Regions from separate parts of the Cellulosimicrobium sp. Marseille-Q8652 genome, predicted to be linked through region 1. Evidence: riboswitches for the same ligand, from Rfam matches in the RefSeq annotation. Region 1 holds a riboswitch; each other region holds the start of a gene.
The links. A riboswitch is a leader RNA that binds a small molecule or an ion and turns the genes downstream of it on or off. The one in region 1 is predicted to bind thiamine pyrophosphate.
Positions count from the first base shown of each region.

Region 1 (4,202 bases):
TCCTTGAACAGCGTGCGCAGCGGCTCGACGAGCGAGAACTGCAGGTCGTCGGGCAGGCCGCCCACGTTGTGGTGGCTCTTGATGTTCGCCGCACCCTCGCCGCCGCCGGACTCGACGACGTCGGGGTAGAGCGTGCCCTGGACCAGGAACTTGACCTCCTCGCCGTGGGCACCGGCGTCGGCGACGACGTCGCGCGCGGCGTCCTCGAACACGCGGATGAACTCGCGGCCGATGATCTTGCGCTTGGTCTCGGGGTCGCTGTGGCCCGCGAGCGCGGAGAGGAACCGCTGGCGCTCGTCCCGGACGACGAGGTTCACGCCCGTCGCCGCGACGAAGTCGCGCTCGACCTGCTCGGCCTCGCCCGCCCGGAGCAGGCCGTGGTCCACGAACACGCACGTGAGCTGGTCGCCGACGGCCTTCTGCACGAGCGCGGCCGCGACCGACGAGTCGACGCCGCCGGACAGGCCGCAGATGACGCGCGCGTCGCCGACCTGCGCGCGGATCGCCGCGACCTGGTCCGCGATGACGTTGCCGGGCGTCCACTCGGGCGCGAGGCCCGCGCCGTCGTACAGGAAGTGCTCGAGCACGGTCTGGCCGTGCGCGGAGTGCTTGACCTCCGGGTGCCACTGCACGCCGAAGAGGCGCCGCTCGCGGTCCTCGAACGCGGCGACGGGCGAGCCCGACGACGTCGCGAGGACCTCGAAGCCCTCGGGCGCGCGGTGCACCGCGTCGCCGTGGCTCATCCACGTGGTCTGGTTCTCGGGCGTCTCGGCGAGCAGCACGCCGGCCTCGCAGACCGACACCTCGGTCCCGCCGTACTCGCGCTGACCGGTCTGCGCGACGTCGCCGCCGAGCGCCGCCGCCATCGCCTGGAAGCCGTAGCAGATGCCCATGACCGGGACGCCGGCCTCGAACAGCGCGGGGTCGACGAACGGCGCACCCGCGGCGTAGACGGACGACGGGCCTCCGGAGAGGATGATCGCCGCCGGGTCCTTCGCGAGCATCTGCTCGACCGTGAAGGTGTGCGGCACGATCTCGGAGTACACCTTGGCCTCGCGCACGCGGCGCGCGATGAGCTGTGCGTACTGGGCGCCGAAGTCGACGACGAGCACGGGCCGCGGGGTCGAGGCCACCTGGGCCGTGGTGAGGTGGTCGGGGGCGGTGGCGGAAGACGTCACCCGACAAGGATAGGTCGCGCGGGAACCCCGCTCGAACGGTGGCCGCCCTGCGGGACGTCCTCCCGCGTCAGCCGGGCAGCGTCCCGACGAACGCGAGGACCCCCGCGGCGAGCCCCAGGCCGAGAGCCGCCACGACGAGCACGACACCGACGACGATCCGCACGAACCCGCCCGTCTGGCGACCCCACGAGCGGGCGACGACGTCCGTCGGGTCGTCGCGCGCGACCCAGACCGTGCCGTCGAACACGTACGGCTGCCCGGGGACGCGCACGCGCGCCACGTGGACCGTGGCGCGCAGCGGCGACCCGTCGGGCGCCGGGTACTCGACGAGGTGCTCCTCCCCCGCGAGCGTCCGCGTCTCGGAGAGCGAGCGCGCCGGCACCTGCACGCGGTCGACGGCGCGTGCGCGCCCGCTGCGACGTCCGCCCGCCACGAGCAGCGCGATCCCCGCGGCGAACGCGGCGACGGCGAGCGTGCCGGCCAGCAGCGGCGTCACGCGGCCCCCACCGCGGCGTCGAGGCGCTCGCGCAGCGTCCGCGCGGCGCGCTCGGGGTCCGCGGCCTCCGTGATCGCCCGCACCACGACGACGCGCGTCGCACCCGCGTCCAGCACCGCGTCCAGCCGTCCGGCGTCGATCCCGCCGATGGCGAACCACGGCGTCGCGGGCGCCGTCGCGGCGACGTCGCGCAGCAGGTCGAGACCGACGGGGGCCCGCCCGGGCTTCGTCGGGGTCGACCACAGCGGGCCGACGCAGAAGTAGTCGACGTCCGGGTCGGCCTCCGCGGCGGCGGCCTGCTCGGCCGAGTGCGTCGAGCGGCCGAGGACCGGCACCGGGCCGAGCAGCGTGCGCACGGCGTCGACCGGCAGGTCGCGCTGGCCCATGTGCACGACCGGCGCGCCGGTCAGGCCAGCGACGTCGGCCCGGTCGTTGACGGCCCACAGCGCGCCGTGCTCGCCCGCGAGGCGTGCCACGACCTCCTGGAGCTCGAGCTCGCGCGCGACGTCGAGCGTCTTGTCGCGGAGCTGGACGACGTCGACGCCGCCCGCGAGCGCCGCGTGCAGGAAGTCCTCGAGGTCGCCGCGCTCCTCGCGCGCGTCGGTGCACAGGTACAGGCGGGCGGCGGCGAGGCGGGCGCGGGCGTCGGCGCCCGACGCCTCGGAGGTCTCGGTGTTCACCCGTCGGAGTGTAGGGCGACGTCGCCGCCCCGGCGGGTACTGTGGCCGAGAGCACGGGAGCCCCGCACGGGGCTGAGAGGGCGTAGGAGCCGACCGTCGAACCTGATCTGGGTCATGCCAGCGAAGGGAGCGAACATGCACCCCCCTGCCGTCCCGGCCACGGGCACGTCCGCGGCCACGTCCGCGTGCACGGCCCTGCCCGCGGACTTCCCCGTTCCCGACGGCGCGCGCGACGTCGTGGTCGTCGGGGGCGGGATCGTGGGGCTCGCGGTGGCGTGGCGCGCCGTCCGCGCCGGCCTGACCGTCACCGTCCTCGACCCCTCCCCCGGCGACGGCGCGACGCACGCCGCGGCGGGGATGCTCGCGCCGGTCACGGAGGCCGACTTCGGCGAGGGCGACGCCCTCGCGCTCCACCTGGCGGCCGCGCGCGCCTGGCCCCGTTTCGCCGCCGACCTCGAGCACGTGACCGGCGCGGACGTGGGTCTGCGCACCGCCGGGACGCTCACCGTCGCGTACGACGCGGACGACCTCGCGCTGCTGCGCCGCGTCCTCGCGCTGCATTCCGCGCACGGCCTCGACTCGTCCGAGCTCACGCTCGCGGACGCCCGCCGCCGCGAGCCCCATCTCGGGACGCGCGTCGCGGGCGCCGCGTGGGCGCCGCACGACCACGCCGTCGACCCGCGGGCGACCCACTCCGCGCTCCTCGCGGCGCTCCGTGCCGAACCGGGTGCCGCCGTCGTGCGGCATGCCGCGACCGGTGTCGTCCGGGACGCGACCGGCCGTGTGGTCGGCGTGCCCGACGCCGCGGGCCACCTCCACGGGGCGGGCGCCGTCGTGCTGGCGGCGGGCTGGCGGACGGGCGCGCTGCTCGCCGACGTGCCCGAGGTCCGCGTGCCGACGCGCCCCGTGAAGGGCCAGACGCTGCGTCTGGACGCGGGGCCCGACCTCGCGCTGGAGCACGTGGTGCGCGGCGTCGTGCAGGGGCGCCCGGTCTACGTCGTGCCGCGCGACCCGGTCCCGGACGGGCAGGGCGACGGCTGCGCCGGGCACCGCGAGGTCGTGGTCGGCGCGACGACCGAGGAGAACCCCGACGACCGCCGCGCGACGGCGGGCGGCGTGTTCGCGCTCCTGCGGGACGCCCGCGCACTGCTCCCGGGCATCGACGAGGCCGCGCTCGTCGACGTCACGCCCCGCGCCCGGCCCGCGACGCCCGACAACCTGCCGCTCGTCGGCTCCACGGACGTCCCGGGGCTGCACGTCGCCACGGGCCACGGTCGCAACGGCATCCTCCTCGCGCCGCTCACGGCGGAGGCCGTGGTCGCGGGGATCACCGGCGCCCGCCTGCCGCCCGACGCCCACGCCGCCCTCGCCCCCACCGGTGCCGGCCGGTTCGCCCCTCTCACCGCCCGCCCAGCCACCACCCCTGCGACCCGGAGCTGACACCGTGACCCAGACCACCGCACCGACCGCGCTCGTCAACGGCGAGCCCTACCCGCTCGACGCGACCACGGGCGTCGAGGACCTCGTCGCCGCGCTCGTCCCGGCCTACGTGACGGACGGCTCGCCGCAGGGCGTCGCCGTCGCGATCAACGACGCCGTCGTGCCGCGCGGCACGTGGTCGAGCACCGTGGTCGCACCCGGCGACCGCGTCGAGATCGTCACCGCCGTCCAGGGCGGCTGAGGGAGATGAGCATGCCGGCCGAGACCCTGCGCACCGCCGACCCCACCCTGCCGACCCACGACGACGCCCTGGTCGTCGCCGGGACGACGATCGGCTCGCGGCTCGTCATGGGGACCGGCGGCGCGGCGAACCTCCTGACCCTCGAGGACGCGCTCGTCGCGTCGGGG
Region 1 covers NZ_CBCOPS010000001.1:343,895-348,096, forward strand. Annotated here, with positions in the region: gene guaA (glutamine-hydrolyzing GMP synthase) at 1-1,178, opposite strand, end outside; gene ACWPWV_RS01490 (hypothetical protein) at 1,246-1,674, opposite strand; gene thiE (thiamine phosphate synthase) at 1,671-2,354, opposite strand; TPP riboswitch at 2,398-2,500, shown strand; gene thiO (glycine oxidase ThiO) at 2,490-3,794, shown strand; gene thiS (sulfur carrier protein ThiS) at 3,799-4,035, shown strand; gene ACWPWV_RS01510 (thiazole synthase) at 4,047-4,202, shown strand, end outside.

Region 2 (4,202 bases), on a different contig from region 1:
TCGAACAGCGCGTCCGGGTCCGGGACGCTGAGCGTCGGCTACTCGGAGACCCGGGAGATCTGCGTGACCGTCACCCCGACCGAGGGCGCGGCGAACCAGACCTGCCGGAGCGCGACGTCCGACAAGCGGCCCGCGCCCGTCCTCCAGGCGTACAAGGGATCGAACTACCCGTCCGTCACGTGCACCCACTCGTCCTGCGCGATCGTCGACCTGTCGATCTCCGGTGCGGAGCCCAACACGCCGTTCACGGTGTCGTGCTGGACGAGCCACAACGGCGACCACATGTTCGAGGGCACGCGCACGTACTCCGTCGACCGCAACAACCGCCCGCTGCGGACCGACGCGAACGGGAACTTCCCGCGGAGCGGGATGTGGTGCCACTACGGGCAGCCGGGTGCGCAGGTCTGGATCCGCACGAACGCGTTCGGCGACTCCCGCAGCGTGACCTGGGGCTGATCCCTCAGCGCCTCACCCGTGCCGGCGGAACCAGCGCCGGCGCGGCGGCGTGCTCGGCTGCGCGCCGGCCGGCGCGGTGTCCTCGGTGCCGGCCTCGGCCGGGGCAGGGTCCGCGTCGCCCGGGGCGGGTTCCGCGTCGGGCGGGGCGACGGGTCGCGCCGTCGCCTGGATCTGCGTGATCCGGGCGGAGTCGTCGAACGTCACGGTCACCGCACCACCCGGGACGACGAGCACCACCGCCCCGTCGTCGCCCGGCTCCACCCCCAGCCCGCGGCCGTCCGCGTAGGCGAGCACCGCCCGGCGGTGGTCGGCCACGGTCGCGGACAGCAGCCCTTCGCTGAGCGTCCGCACGACACGCGGCAGGCCGGGCGCCGGGAGCTCGAGGGTCGGGTGCTCCAGGAGGAGCCACGCCCGCGTCCCGCTGCCGTCGCCGTCGACGGGCGCGCTGTAGTGCGCGGACGGCCGGGTCGTCGCCTTGGCCGCGAGGGTGAGCCGGTGCGGCAGCCCTTCGGACAGCGAGAGCTCGGCGGTCGTGGTCTCGGCCAGGCCGGTGCCCCGGGTTTTCTCGGCCACCACGAGCACCTCGTCGGGGAAGCCGTTGACGTTCTGCCATCCCCACATCCACGTCCCCGGTCCGGGGGCGGACGTCCCCACGAGCTGCAGACGGCACTCCGTGGTGGCACCCGAGGCCGACGTGAAGGTGAACGTTCCGGCCGACAGGTCGGCGTGCCACGAGTCGTCGCCGTAGAGGTCGGCGAGGTGCAGCTGGTGCTCGTGGGACAGGAACGCGACGTCGTCGACGAGATCCTGGAGAACGGGCGGCTCGGTCATGGGTCGAACGTAACGCCGCCCGGTGCGCACGGGCGGGCAGCGACACGGGACGGCGGCGCACCACCCCGGGGCGGAGGGCGCACGCGCCGCGACCGGAGGTGCGCCCAGGCGCCCGGGGTCAGGCCACGGCGAGGGTCCGGTGACCGACGGCGCGTCCGGTCACCGGGCGACCCGGTCCGGCGCTCCTCGGACGCGCGGCCAGCCGGGCGTGCGCGGGCGTGCGCGCCCCGGCGGACGACAGGACCAGCACGGGGCCGACCGGCCGCAGCTCCTCCCCCGTCCGCGCGACGAGGTCGACGAGCCGGATCCCGAGGGCCGCGCAGACCGCCGCGAGCACCTCCGACGACGCCTCCTTGCGACCGCGCTCGACCTCCGACAGGTACGCCGTCGAGACGCGGGCGGCGGTGGAGACGTCGACGAGCGTGCGGCCCTGGGCGAGCCGCGCGCGCCGCAGGATGTCGCCCATCACCTGGCGCAGGAGCGGTTCGGCGCGCCGCGCCTCGGGCCGCGGCCCAACTGCGTCCCGCGTGGCGACCTTCCGTCCGTCCATGCCGGTCACGCTACCCGCGCCCCGGTGCGGGCGTCGCCGGGCCGGGGCGCGGATCTGCTGTCGGCGTAAGGCTCACCAGTCCTCGAGCGTGGACGCCATCTGCCAGAACCGGGTCTCGTACCGGCAGCTCAGCTCGAACGCGTGCTCCATGCGGGCGCGCTCGGCCTCGCCGGCGTCGGCGGCGAGGGCGTCGAGCCGCGCGCGCAGGTCCGCGAGCACGTCCTCGGTCCGCTCGGCGGCGTAGAACTCCCACCACCCGGCGAGCGGGTGGTCCGCTGCGATCGCCCCCGGCGTCGTCGCGCGCTCGTCGAGCCAGAAGCGTCGCGCCGACCAGATGTACGTCCACGGGCACGGGAGCAGCGCCGCGAGCAGCACGCCCAGGCTGTCGCGGCCGGCGGAGAGCATGTGGTCGACGTAGGCCTGGGCGCTCGGTGCCAGCCGCGACACCTGCACGTCCTCGTACCGGACGCCGAGGAAGTCGCACATCGCGTGGTGGGCGTGGGACTCGTCGTCGAGCAGGAACCCCGCCTTGCCGTGGAAGAACGCGGCCCACGAGCGGTCCGGCGCGAGCGCCATGCCCAGGCCGTAGCAGCGCAGGTAGGCCGTGAGGTACTGGTGGTCCTGACCCACGTAGTGGCGGACGGCGGCGGGCTCGACCCTCCCGTCGCGGAGCCCGGCGAGGAAGGGGTGGTCGTAGAACTCGGCGAACAGGTGCGCGTACCGGCGGCCGAGCCCGGCGGTGAAGCCGTCCTCGTCGTCCCGGACGAGGACGCCGGGGGCACGGGTGCCCCCCGCCGTGCTCGTGGTGGTGCCCGTCGTGGTGCGCCCGGGGGTGGTCAGGGTGGTGATGGCAGACGTCGTCATGCCCACGTTCCTCCGCTCGTGCTAGCGAGATCAGGTTCGACGGGTCCGAGCGGCCGTACCGCTCGTCTCAGTCCCTCGGCCCGCAGCTCGTCGCCCGGGCGGGACACCCCGCGTGGTTCGTCGGCACCCTAGCAGGACCCGAGCGCGCAGCACCGGACGTGTCCGACCGGTCCCGCCGCGCGTCAGCGCCCCGACGGGCCGACCATGGACGCATGTTCCGGAGCCTCTTCCCGATCCTCACGGTGGCCGACGTCGAGCGGTCCCTCGGCTTCTACCGTGACCTCCTGCGGGGCACGGTGGAGTACGCGTTCCCCGACGACGGCCCTCCGGTGTACGTGAACGTGCACGTCGGTGGCTCCCCGCTCGGCATCGGCCTCGCCGACGAGGCGGACGTCCGCGGCGGCACGACGCTGTGGGTGTACGTCGACGACTGCGACCACGCGGTCGAGCACCTCGCCGCCGGCGGCGCGACCGTCGTCGAGCCACCGGCGGACCAGCCGTGGGGCGAGCGCGTCGCGCGCGTGCAGGACCCGGACGGCAACCTCGTCGTCCTGGGCCAGGCGCCCGCGCCGGACCCCGAGCCGGAGGGGCCGACCGGGCTGTCGTGAGCCGGGCCCGCCGCGCCGCCGGGCCCGTCGCCCGCCGGGCCGACGTGCCCCCACCGGGACTCGAACCCGGAACACGCCGGGTTTAAGCCGGCCGCCTCTGCCAGTTGGGCCATGGGGGCGCGCCCCGAATCTACCGGGTGCGCCGTCCTCTGGGTGCGCCACCCTCCCCCGGTCCGCCGACCGGCCGGGTGCGTGCCGGGCCCGGGCGCGACGAGGGGCGAGCCGCGGTCACGGCTCGCCCCTCGTCGTCGGTCAGGTGCCGGCAACCCCCGGCAGGTCCGGAGACCTCTCAGGAGGCCTTGGCCGCCGGAGTCCGCTCGTCCGAGTCGATCGTCGCGTCGGAGCCACCGGCCTCCGCCGCGGCGGCCGAGCCCTGCGCGGCCTGCTTCACCGGCTCCCCGTCCTTCTTCGGCGGCACGGACGCGGCGCGGAACTCGGCGCGCGGGTCGTGCAGCGAGCCGAGCGAGACGAGCTCACGGCCCATGAGGAACTGGCCGATCCACCCGATGAAGATGCGGAGCTTGCGGTTGCCCGTCGGCATGGCGAGCACGTGGTAGCTGCGGTGCATGAGCCAGGCGAGCACGCCCCGGAGCTTGAAGACCCCGAACAGCTCCGCGACACCCTTGTACAGGCCGAGCGACGCGACGGTCCCGACGTTCTTGTGGCGGTACTCGACCGGCGGCTCGCTGTGCAGCTCGAGCGCGAGGTTGTCGGCGAGGCGCGTCGCCTCACGGATCGCGTGCTGGGCGTTCGGCGGGCAGAACTTGCCGGGGTTCAGCACGTCCGGCACCGCGGCGCAGTCGCCCGCGGCCCAGGCGTTCGGCACGACGTTCCCGTCGGCGTCCACGACCTGGAGCGTCGGCAGCACGGTCACGCGGCCCATCTTGTCGGAG
Region 2 covers NZ_CBCOPS010000002.1:238,490-242,691, reverse strand. Annotated here, with positions in the region: gene ACWPWV_RS11120 (Ig-like domain-containing protein) at 1-456, shown strand, start outside; gene ACWPWV_RS11115 (DUF6882 domain-containing protein) at 469-1,287, opposite strand; gene ACWPWV_RS11110 (helix-turn-helix domain-containing protein) at 1,406-1,837, opposite strand; gene ACWPWV_RS11105 (TenA family protein) at 1,910-2,701, opposite strand; TPP riboswitch at 2,692-2,822, opposite strand; gene ACWPWV_RS11100 (VOC family protein) at 2,914-3,309, shown strand; tRNA gene ACWPWV_RS11095 (tRNA-Leu) at 3,355-3,428, opposite strand; gene ACWPWV_RS11090 (NAD(P)/FAD-dependent oxidoreductase) at 3,599-4,202, opposite strand, start outside.
Region 2: another riboswitch for thiamine pyrophosphate. It lies ahead of ACWPWV_RS11105 (TenA family protein); the one in region 1 lies ahead of thiO (glycine oxidase ThiO).

Region 3 (4,202 bases), 1.8 Mb from region 1:
CGCGAACGCGACGCAGAAGAGCAGCACCGCGCTCCACCTGCTCCGCCAGAGCATGCCGAGCGCGCCGACGAGACCGCCGAAGCGCCGGCCCGGGTCCAGCATGAGCTCCCACGCCCTGCGCGCACCGCTCGTGCCGAGCGTGCGGTTGAACCGGTCGACGACGCGGGCGGTCCGCCCCGTGGCGTCGGCCGGCGCGTGCACGGGGTCGACGACGTCGATCGCCTCGACGCCGTAGACGATCGTCCCGAGCGTCAGCCACGCGAGCGGGACCACGAGCCCGGTGACGATCCCCGCGAGCAGGAGCGACGTCGTCGGGCCGAAGGCGGCGACGAGCGGCTGGAGGACGTCCACGCGCGCGACGACGCCGTCCCACCACGTCGTCACCTCGACGACGACGACGCGCGACGCCCACCACTCCCGGACGCGCCCGACGACCGCCGTCACGGTGAAGGCGCCGATGACGATCCAGACGACCTCGCAGTACCCGGCGAGGATGCGCACGGCGGCCGTGCGGGCGCTGCGCCGGGCCTCCCCGCCCGCCTCGACGACGCCCCGCTCCATGCGCCTCGCGACGCGCTCGAGGACGCTGCGGGCGAGCAGCGCGCCGGCCACGAGGAGCACGACGGTGAGCCCGAAGCCCTCGGGGACCGGGTCGGCGGTCTGGATCCCCGCACCCGCGGCGAACGCGTGGTCGAGCGCGGCGGAGTCGACGTACGCCTGCCAGTCGGACGACAGGCCGCCGTAGAACTCGTAGATGACGAGGTACGGGACGAGCACCGACGCGATCGACCCGAGCAGCGCACGCACCTCGATGCGGTCGCGGTCGTCCCGCGGCTCCCGGCGCAGGACGTGGAGCATGACGACGATCCCGACGACCGTCGCGAGGGGCGAGAGGCACAGCACGAGCAGCCCGAGCTCTCCCGACGACGGCGCGACCGCGAGCGCGGCCCGCAGCGCGAGCTCGTGAGCCACCTGCGCGAGCACCGCCACCGCGACGAGCGCGGGCCAGTGCCGCACGAGGAGCCGTCCCGCGTCGACGAGCACGTGCGATCCCGCGCGCAGCACGGACGGGCCGGTCGGCCCGGGGCCGGTGTCCGGCGAGGGCGGTGAGGTCATCGGGACGGGGGCCGTCACGCGCGCCAGGGTACCCGGGCTGCGCGGCGGCCCCCGACCCGGGCCGCGCCGAGTACTACGACAGGAAGCGCGTCACGACGCGCTTGGCCTCCTTGCCGGCGAACCGCCGGGCGAGGACACCGACCCCGGCGGCGACGGCCGCGAACGTGACGGCCGAGACGATGCCGACCTCCTCGTCGTCCAGGTCCTTCGGCGCGTCGTGCCCCGTGACCTTCGCCCACACGAGCGTGACGAGCTTCTGCGCCGCCCAGCCGGCGGCGAACGTCAGGGCGACGGTCCCCACCTTGACGGCGAGAGTGGCCTTCTCCTCGGTGTCTGGCACGGGTGCTCCTCCATCGGGTCGGCGGTCCGGCCTCGGGCCGGTGTGCTGCGCACCACCGTAGTCCCTGGCCTGCGTCGACGCCGTGCGGCGGCGACCGCGGTGTACGCTCGCCGGGAACGACAGGGGAGCTCCCCGGGAGCTGAGAGTGCGGACCACCGCAGACCCTCGAACCTGATCCGGTTAGCACCGGTGGAGGAAGTCGGGAATCTCGATCACCCGTCGGCGTCGGCCCCGTGCCGACCCGGCGGTTGGACCCCTCCTGAACGTCCAGGGAGGACACGTGCAGCACACGACCAGGGCCACCACCGCCGGGCGAGCCACCGCCGGGCCCGCCCGCACCGCCGCGCTCGCCGCGGGGACCACGCTCGCGCTCCTCGCGCTCGCCGCGTGCGGGAGCGACGGCGACGCGGGCGGTGACGCCGGCGGCGACGCGGCATCGGGGGGCGGCACCGTCACGCTCGTCACGCACGACTCGTTCGCCGTGAGCGACGAGGTGCTCGCCGCGTTCGAGGAGGAGAGCGGCCTGACGGTCGAGCAGGTCGCGCCCGGCGACGGCGGCGCGCTCGTCAACCAGCTCGTCCTCACGAAGGGCTCCCCGCTCGGCGACGTCGTCTTCGGGATCGACAGCACGTTCGCGACGCGCGCGATCGACGAGGGCGTGCTCGACCCGTACACGCCCGCCGACCTCCCGGCGTCCGCGGAGCAGTACGCCGTCGGCGACGGCGAGCTCACGCCCGTCGACGTCGGCGACGTGTGCGTCAACGTCGACCACGCGTGGTTCACCGAGGCCGGCGTCCCGGAGCCCGAGACCCTCGAGGACCTGGCCGACCCCGTGTACCGAGACCTCCTCGTCGTCACCAACCCCGCGACGTCGTCGCCCGGGCTCGCGTTCCTCCTCGCGACCGTCGGCGCGTTCGGCGAGGACGGCTGGGAGCAGTACTGGGCCGACCTGCGGGAGAACGGCGTCAAGGTCGTCGACGGCTGGTCCGACGCGTACTCCGTCGACTTCTCCGGGGGCGAGGGCGCGGGCGACCGGCCGCTCGTGCTGTCGTACTCCACGTCGCCCGCGTTCACGGTCGCCGAGGACGGGACGTCGTCGACGACGGGCGCGCTGCTCGAGACCTGCTTCCGCCAGGTCGAGCACGCCGGCGTGCTGGCGGGCGCCGAGAACCCGGAGGGCGCGCAGCAGCTCGTGGACTTCCTCGTGAGCGAGGCGTTCCAGGCCGACGTGCCGGGCCAGATGTACATGTACCCCGTCGACGACACCGTCGCGCTGCCCGCCGAGTGGGAGCAGTTCGCGCCGCTCTCCGACGAGCCGTTCGAGGTCGCGCCCGAGGAGATCGACGCGCACCGCGACGAGTGGATCAAGGCGTGGACGGCGACGGTCGTCGACTGACCCGTCCCGGTCCCGGGCCCCTGGTGCGGGGCGCCGTCGGGCGCGGCGTGCTCTGGGGCGTCGCTGCGGCGGTGCCGCTGGTCTTCCTCGCGGTGTTCTTCGCGTGGCCCGTGCTGGCGCTCGTGGCGCGCGGGTTCGTCGGGGCCGACGGCGGTCTCGACCTGTCGGGGTTCGCGGAGGTGTTCTCGGACCCGCGGACGTGGCGGATCGTCGGGCTCACGCTGTGGCAGGCCGTGCTCGGGACGACGTTCTCGCTCCTGCTCGGCGTGCCCGGCGCGTACGTGCTGTACCGGTGCCGGTTCCGCGGGCGTCGCGTGCTGCGCGCCGTCGTGACCGTGCCGTTCGTGCTGCCCACGGTCGTCGTGGGCGTCGCCTTCCGCACGCTCCTCGTCGAGGGCGGGCCGCTCGGCTTCCTGCGGCTCGACGGGACGTTCGCGGCGATCGTCGTGGCGCTGGTGTTCTTCAACTACTCGGTCGTCGTGCGCACGGTCGGCGGGCTGTGGGAGCACCTCGACCCGCGCGCGGAGCAGGCGGCCCGCGCGCTCGGGGCGACGCCGTGGCGCGCGTTCCGGACGGTGACCCTGCCCGCGCTGGGTCCGGCGATCGCGAGCGCGGCGTCGATCGTGTTCCTCTTCTGCGCGACGGCGTTCGGCGTCGTCCTCGTCCTCGGCGGCATCCGGTACGGGACGATCGAGACGGAGATCTGGATCCAGACGACGCAGTTCCTCGACCTGCGCACCGCCGCGGTGCTGTCCGTCGTGCAGCTCGCCGTCGTCGTGGCCGCGCTCGCGGTCGCGAACCGCGCGCGCGCGAAGCGGGAGCGGGCGCTGACGCTCACCGCCGCGTCGAGCGCCGCGCACCCGCTGCGCCTGTGGCAGCGCGGGCCCGCCGGCGGACCGGTCCGCGGCCGGCCCGGCGGCGACCTCCTGCCGGCCGCGCTGACCGCCGTCGTGGTCGTGGTGCTCGTCGGTCTGCCGCTCGTGACGCTCGTCGTGCGGTCCCTGCGCGTGCCGGGCGGCGGCTGGGGCCTCGACAACTACGCGAACCTCGGCACGACGGGCGGTCGCAACGCGCTGTCCGTCACCGTGTGGGAGGCCGCCGCGAACTCGCTGCGCACGGCGACGCTCGCGACGCTGCTCGCGGTGGCGATCGGGGGGCTCGTCGCGCTCGTCGTGTCCCGGCGACCGCGCTCGCGCACGGGCCGGCGGGCGATCGGCGCGCTCGACTCCCTGTTCATGCTCCCGCTGGGGGTGTCGGCGGTGACGGTCGGTTTCGGCTTCCTCGTCACGCTCGACCGGCCGCTCGGGCTCGACGTCGACCTGCGCACCTCGGGGCTGCTCGTACCGATCG
Region 3 covers NZ_CBCOPS010000001.1:2,127,010-2,131,211, forward strand. Annotated here, with positions in the region: gene ACWPWV_RS09430 (hypothetical protein) at 1-1,134, opposite strand, end outside; gene ACWPWV_RS09435 (DUF4235 domain-containing protein) at 1,190-1,456, opposite strand; TPP riboswitch at 1,568-1,671, shown strand; gene ACWPWV_RS09440 (thiamine ABC transporter substrate-binding protein) at 1,737-2,852, shown strand; gene ACWPWV_RS09445 (ABC transporter permease) at 2,828-4,202, shown strand, end outside.
Region 3: another riboswitch for thiamine pyrophosphate. It lies ahead of ACWPWV_RS09440 (thiamine ABC transporter substrate-binding protein); the one in region 1 lies ahead of thiO (glycine oxidase ThiO).

Region 4 (4,202 bases), on a different contig from region 1:
CACCGGGTCGCCGGCCCCCGGAGCCGCCCGGTGCCGGGGCGCCTCGGCGGGCGCCGCCCCGGCGAGGTCGGCGAGCCAGGCGTCGGTCTCGGGCGTGCCGAGCGGGCCCGGCGCGCCCGCGGCCTCGAGCCGGACCGCGAGCGGCAACCAGCACCCGAGGGCGGCGAGCTCGTCGGCGTGCTCGCGCAGGACCCGGTCGGTGGGCCCGTGCGCGAGGACGCGGCCGTTCCTCCCGAGCACGAGCGTCGCGCCGGGCAGGGTGCCGAGCTCGTCGAGCCGGTGCTCCACGAGGACGACGGCCCGGGGCACCGGCCGCGCGCGCGACAGGTCGTCGATGGGCGCCGACGGAGCGCCGGTGAGGGCCGCGACGAGGGCGCCGACGTCGTGCGCCGCCGCGGGGTCGAGGAGGGCCGTCGGCTCGTCGAGCACGACGAGGTCGGGGTCGGCGACGAGCGCCGCGGCGAGCGCGACGCGCTGCGCCTCGCCGCCCGAGAGCGCGGAGGTCGCGCGCTCGTGCAGGTGGGCCGCGCCGACGGCGTCGAGCGCGGCCCACGCGCGGGCGTCCAAGGCGTCGGGGTCCACGCCGCGGTTCTCGAGCGCGAACCGCAGCTCGTCGTCGACGCGCGCGAGGCACAGCTGGTCGCCCGGGCGCTGCTGGACGAGGCCGACGTGCGCCGCGAGCCGGGCCGGGGTGACGTCGCGCGGGTCGTGCCCGACGACGTGCAGGTCGCCGGACACGGTCCCGGGCAGCGTGTGCGGGACCACCCCGACGAAGGCGCGCAGGAGCGTCGACTTGCCGCAGCCGGACGGGCCGAGCACGAGCAGGCCGGTGCCGGCGGGCACGGTGACGTGGACGTCGTCGAGCACGCGCGCGTCGAGACGGCCCAGGGTGACGGACAGGCCGGCTGCGCGGACCGCGTCGGGCGCGGTGGCCCCGAGGCCCACGGGCTCAGCCACGGGGCTCCGCCCCGATCGCGAACGCGTCGAGGGCCCCCGTGCGGGCGAGCGCGTCCCCGAGGAGCCGTGCCGCGACGCCGCACAGCACGACGCACGAGACGACCTGGATCCCGAGGCGGAGCATCGCGTAGTCCTGCCCGAGCCAGCCGAACCGCACGGCGTTGAAGGCGTAGCTGACGAGCGCCGCGCTCACGCCGGAAGCGACGAACACGCCCCAGCCGAAGCGGCGGTAGCGCGTGAGCGCGAACGCGAGCTCGGCCCCGGCGCCCTGGACGAGCCCCACGACGAGCAGGAGCGGGCCCGCGGGCGAGGCGAGGAAGACCACCTCGACGAGGGCGGCGAGCGTCTCGGCGAGGATGCCGACGCCCGGCTTGCGCACGACGTACGTCGCGAGCGGACCGACGACGATCCACGCCCCGGCCAGCACGTTCGACGCGAGGTCCGCGAACGGTCCCATGGCGAGCTGCAGCGGCGCCCACAGCTGCACGACGGCCCAGTAGACGAACCCGAAGACGACGCCGAGGACGGCGACGAGGACCGTCTCGTGCAGGGTGAGGCCGCGCCGTGCGGGGCGCGGGCCGTTCGCACCCGGGCGGGGACTGCTCGTGGTCGGCTGCGTGGTGCGGGACTCGGTCATGCGGGCTCCCTCCGTCGGGCCCCCGCACCGAGGGGTGCACGACGGCGCACCACCGCTCGCCCGCGCACCCGGCCCGGCGCACGGGGCGCGCGGGTGCGAGCGCGCAGGGGACGGTGACGTCGGCCCTGCTCCCTTCGCTGGTACGAACCAGATCAGGTTCCACGGGTCTGCAGGGGGGACGGGTGTCCGGCCTGCACTCTCAGCGCTCGTGCGCTCCCCGGGGGCGTTCGGGCCCGACCCTAGGGCCTGCGCCGCGGGAGGACAATCCCGGCGTCTCACCCCGCGGGACGGTGTGGGGGGAGCCCCGCCCGGCGGCGCAGGCGTGTCTTGACACTCGATCGAACACCTGTTCGAATATGCGGGTGCGGTGGGACGGACAGGCGATCGGCGCGGACGACGGCGCGCTCCCGGGGCTGGAGCGCGTGGGCCTCGTGCGCAGCGTGCGCACGCCCGAGTTCGCGGGGATCACGTTCCACGAGGTGACGGCGAAGAGCGCGCTGTCGAAGGTGCCCGCGATGTCGCGCATGCCGTTCCGCTGGACGGTCAACCCGTACCGCGGCTGCAGCCACGCCTGCTCGTACTGCCTGAGCCCGCACACCCCCGTGCTCCTCGCCGACGGGACCCAGCGGCCGGTCGGCGAGCTCCGGGTCGGCGACGAGATCGTCGGCACCCAGGCGCACGGCGCCTACCGCCGGTACGTCCGCACGCGCGTCCTCGACCGCTGGACCACGCGCAAGCGCGCCTACCGGGTGACGCTCGCCGACGGCACGCGGCTCGTCGCGAGCGGCGACCACCGGTTCCTCACCGAGCGGGGCTGGCGCCACGTCGTGGCAGGCGCGGGCCACCGCGCCCACCTGGCGCTCGGGGACGTCCTCGTCGGCCCGGGACGGAGCGGGTTGCGGGACCTCGCCGCCACGGCGACGGAGGAGGGCTCCGGCGCCTCGCCCCTCCTCGGGCAGGACGTCACCGGCGACGACGCCCTGCGCGTCGAGTCGCTCGAGGCGCTCGGCGGCGCGGACGACCTCGTCGAGCTCGTCGACATCACCACGGGGACGCGCGACTTCGTCGCGGCCGGGGTCGTGAGCCACAACTGCTTCGCGCGGCCGACGCACCAGTACCTCGACCTCGACGCCGGCGAGGACTTCGACCGCGAGGTCGTCGTCAAGGTCAACGTCGACGACGTGCTGCGCGCCGAGCTCACGAAGAGGTCCTGGACGCACGAGCCGGTCGCCCTCGGCACGAACACCGACCCGTACCAGCGCGCCGAGGGACGCTACCGGCTCATGCCCGGGATCATCACGGCGCTCGCGGACTCCGGCGCGCCGCTGTCGATCCTCACCAAGGGGACGCTCCTGCGCCGCGACCTGCCGCTCCTCGCCGACGCGGCCTCCCGCGTCGAGGTCGGGATCGGCGTGTCGCTCGCGCTGCTCGACCCGGAGCTGCAGGCGTCCGTCGAGCCAGGCACGCCCAGCCCTCGCGCACGCCTCGACCTGATCCGCACGATCCGCGAGGCCGGGCTCCCGTGCGGTGTCATGATCGCCCCCGTGCTGCCGTGGCTCACGGACTCCACGCGGTCGCTCACCGACCTCCTCGACGCGGTCAAGGACGCGGGCGCCACCGGCGTCACCGTGCTCCCGCTGCACCTCAAGCCCGGGACTCGCGAGTGGTTCATGACGTGGCTCGCGCGCGAGCACCCCCGCCTCGTGCCCGGGTACGAACGGGTCTACGACCGCGGCACGTACGCCTCCAAGGCCTACCGCTCCTGGCTGTGGGACCGTGTGCGCCCGATGCTCGAGACGCGGGGATTCGCCGTCTCGGGCCACCGGGGCCCGTCGGGCGTCGACGGCCGCTTCCGGCGCGGGGAGCTCGGCGGGACCGGTGTCACCGAACCGCCCGTCGACGGCGCGTACCCCGCCGGCAGCCTCGCCCGCCCGGTCACCCCGTCGGTGGCCGGCGGGGCGCTCGCCGGCATGCCGGTCGACGGCGGAGCGCTGGACCTCGCGGGCGGCGGCGTGGAGCAGGTGCTGTTCTGAGGCCTGCTCAGGCGGTGCCGCTCGGCACCGGGGCGACGCGCACGACCTCCGTCCGTGCCACGACGCGGTCGCGCACGTCGGCCAGCGCCACGCGCGCCGGGTCGGTCATGTACGCGGTCAGCGCCGCGTCGTCGGGCATCTCGACGACCTGCACCTCGCACGGCGCGGACGGGTCCTGGCCGGGCAGCGCGCGCACGCGCTGCACCACGCGCCCGCCGTGCGCGGGGACGAGCGCCAGGACCTCGTCCTCGTACCGCGCGAGGGAGTCGGCGTCGTCGGTCGGCCACAGCAGGACGCACAGCGTGATCGGCACGGTCGGCACGCTACGCCCGGCAGACGGGACGCGTCACCCGTCCGCGAGCCGCGGGGGGAACCCGCCCGTCGCGACCGGTCCCCAGCAGGTGATCGTTACGCGCACGAGGCACTTGCCCTGCGCGACCATCGCGGCGCGGTACTCGTCCCAGTCCGGGTGCTCGCCCGAGATCGCGCGGTAGTAGTCGACGAGCGGCTCGACCGCGTCGGGCAGCTCGATCACCTCGGCGGTCCCGTCCACCTGCACCCACGGGTCGGAGAAG
Region 4 covers NZ_CBCOPS010000002.1:1,441,527-1,445,728, reverse strand. Annotated here, with positions in the region: gene ACWPWV_RS16420 (ABC transporter ATP-binding protein) at 1-867, opposite strand, end outside; gene ACWPWV_RS16415 (ECF transporter S component) at 950-1,594, opposite strand; TPP riboswitch at 1,705-1,824, opposite strand; gene ACWPWV_RS16410 (Rv2578c family radical SAM protein) at 1,957-3,627, shown strand; gene ACWPWV_RS16405 (hypothetical protein) at 3,635-3,940, opposite strand; gene ACWPWV_RS16400 (PPOX class F420-dependent oxidoreductase) at 3,974-4,202, opposite strand, start outside.
Region 4: another riboswitch for thiamine pyrophosphate. It lies ahead of ACWPWV_RS16415 (ECF transporter S component); the one in region 1 lies ahead of thiO (glycine oxidase ThiO).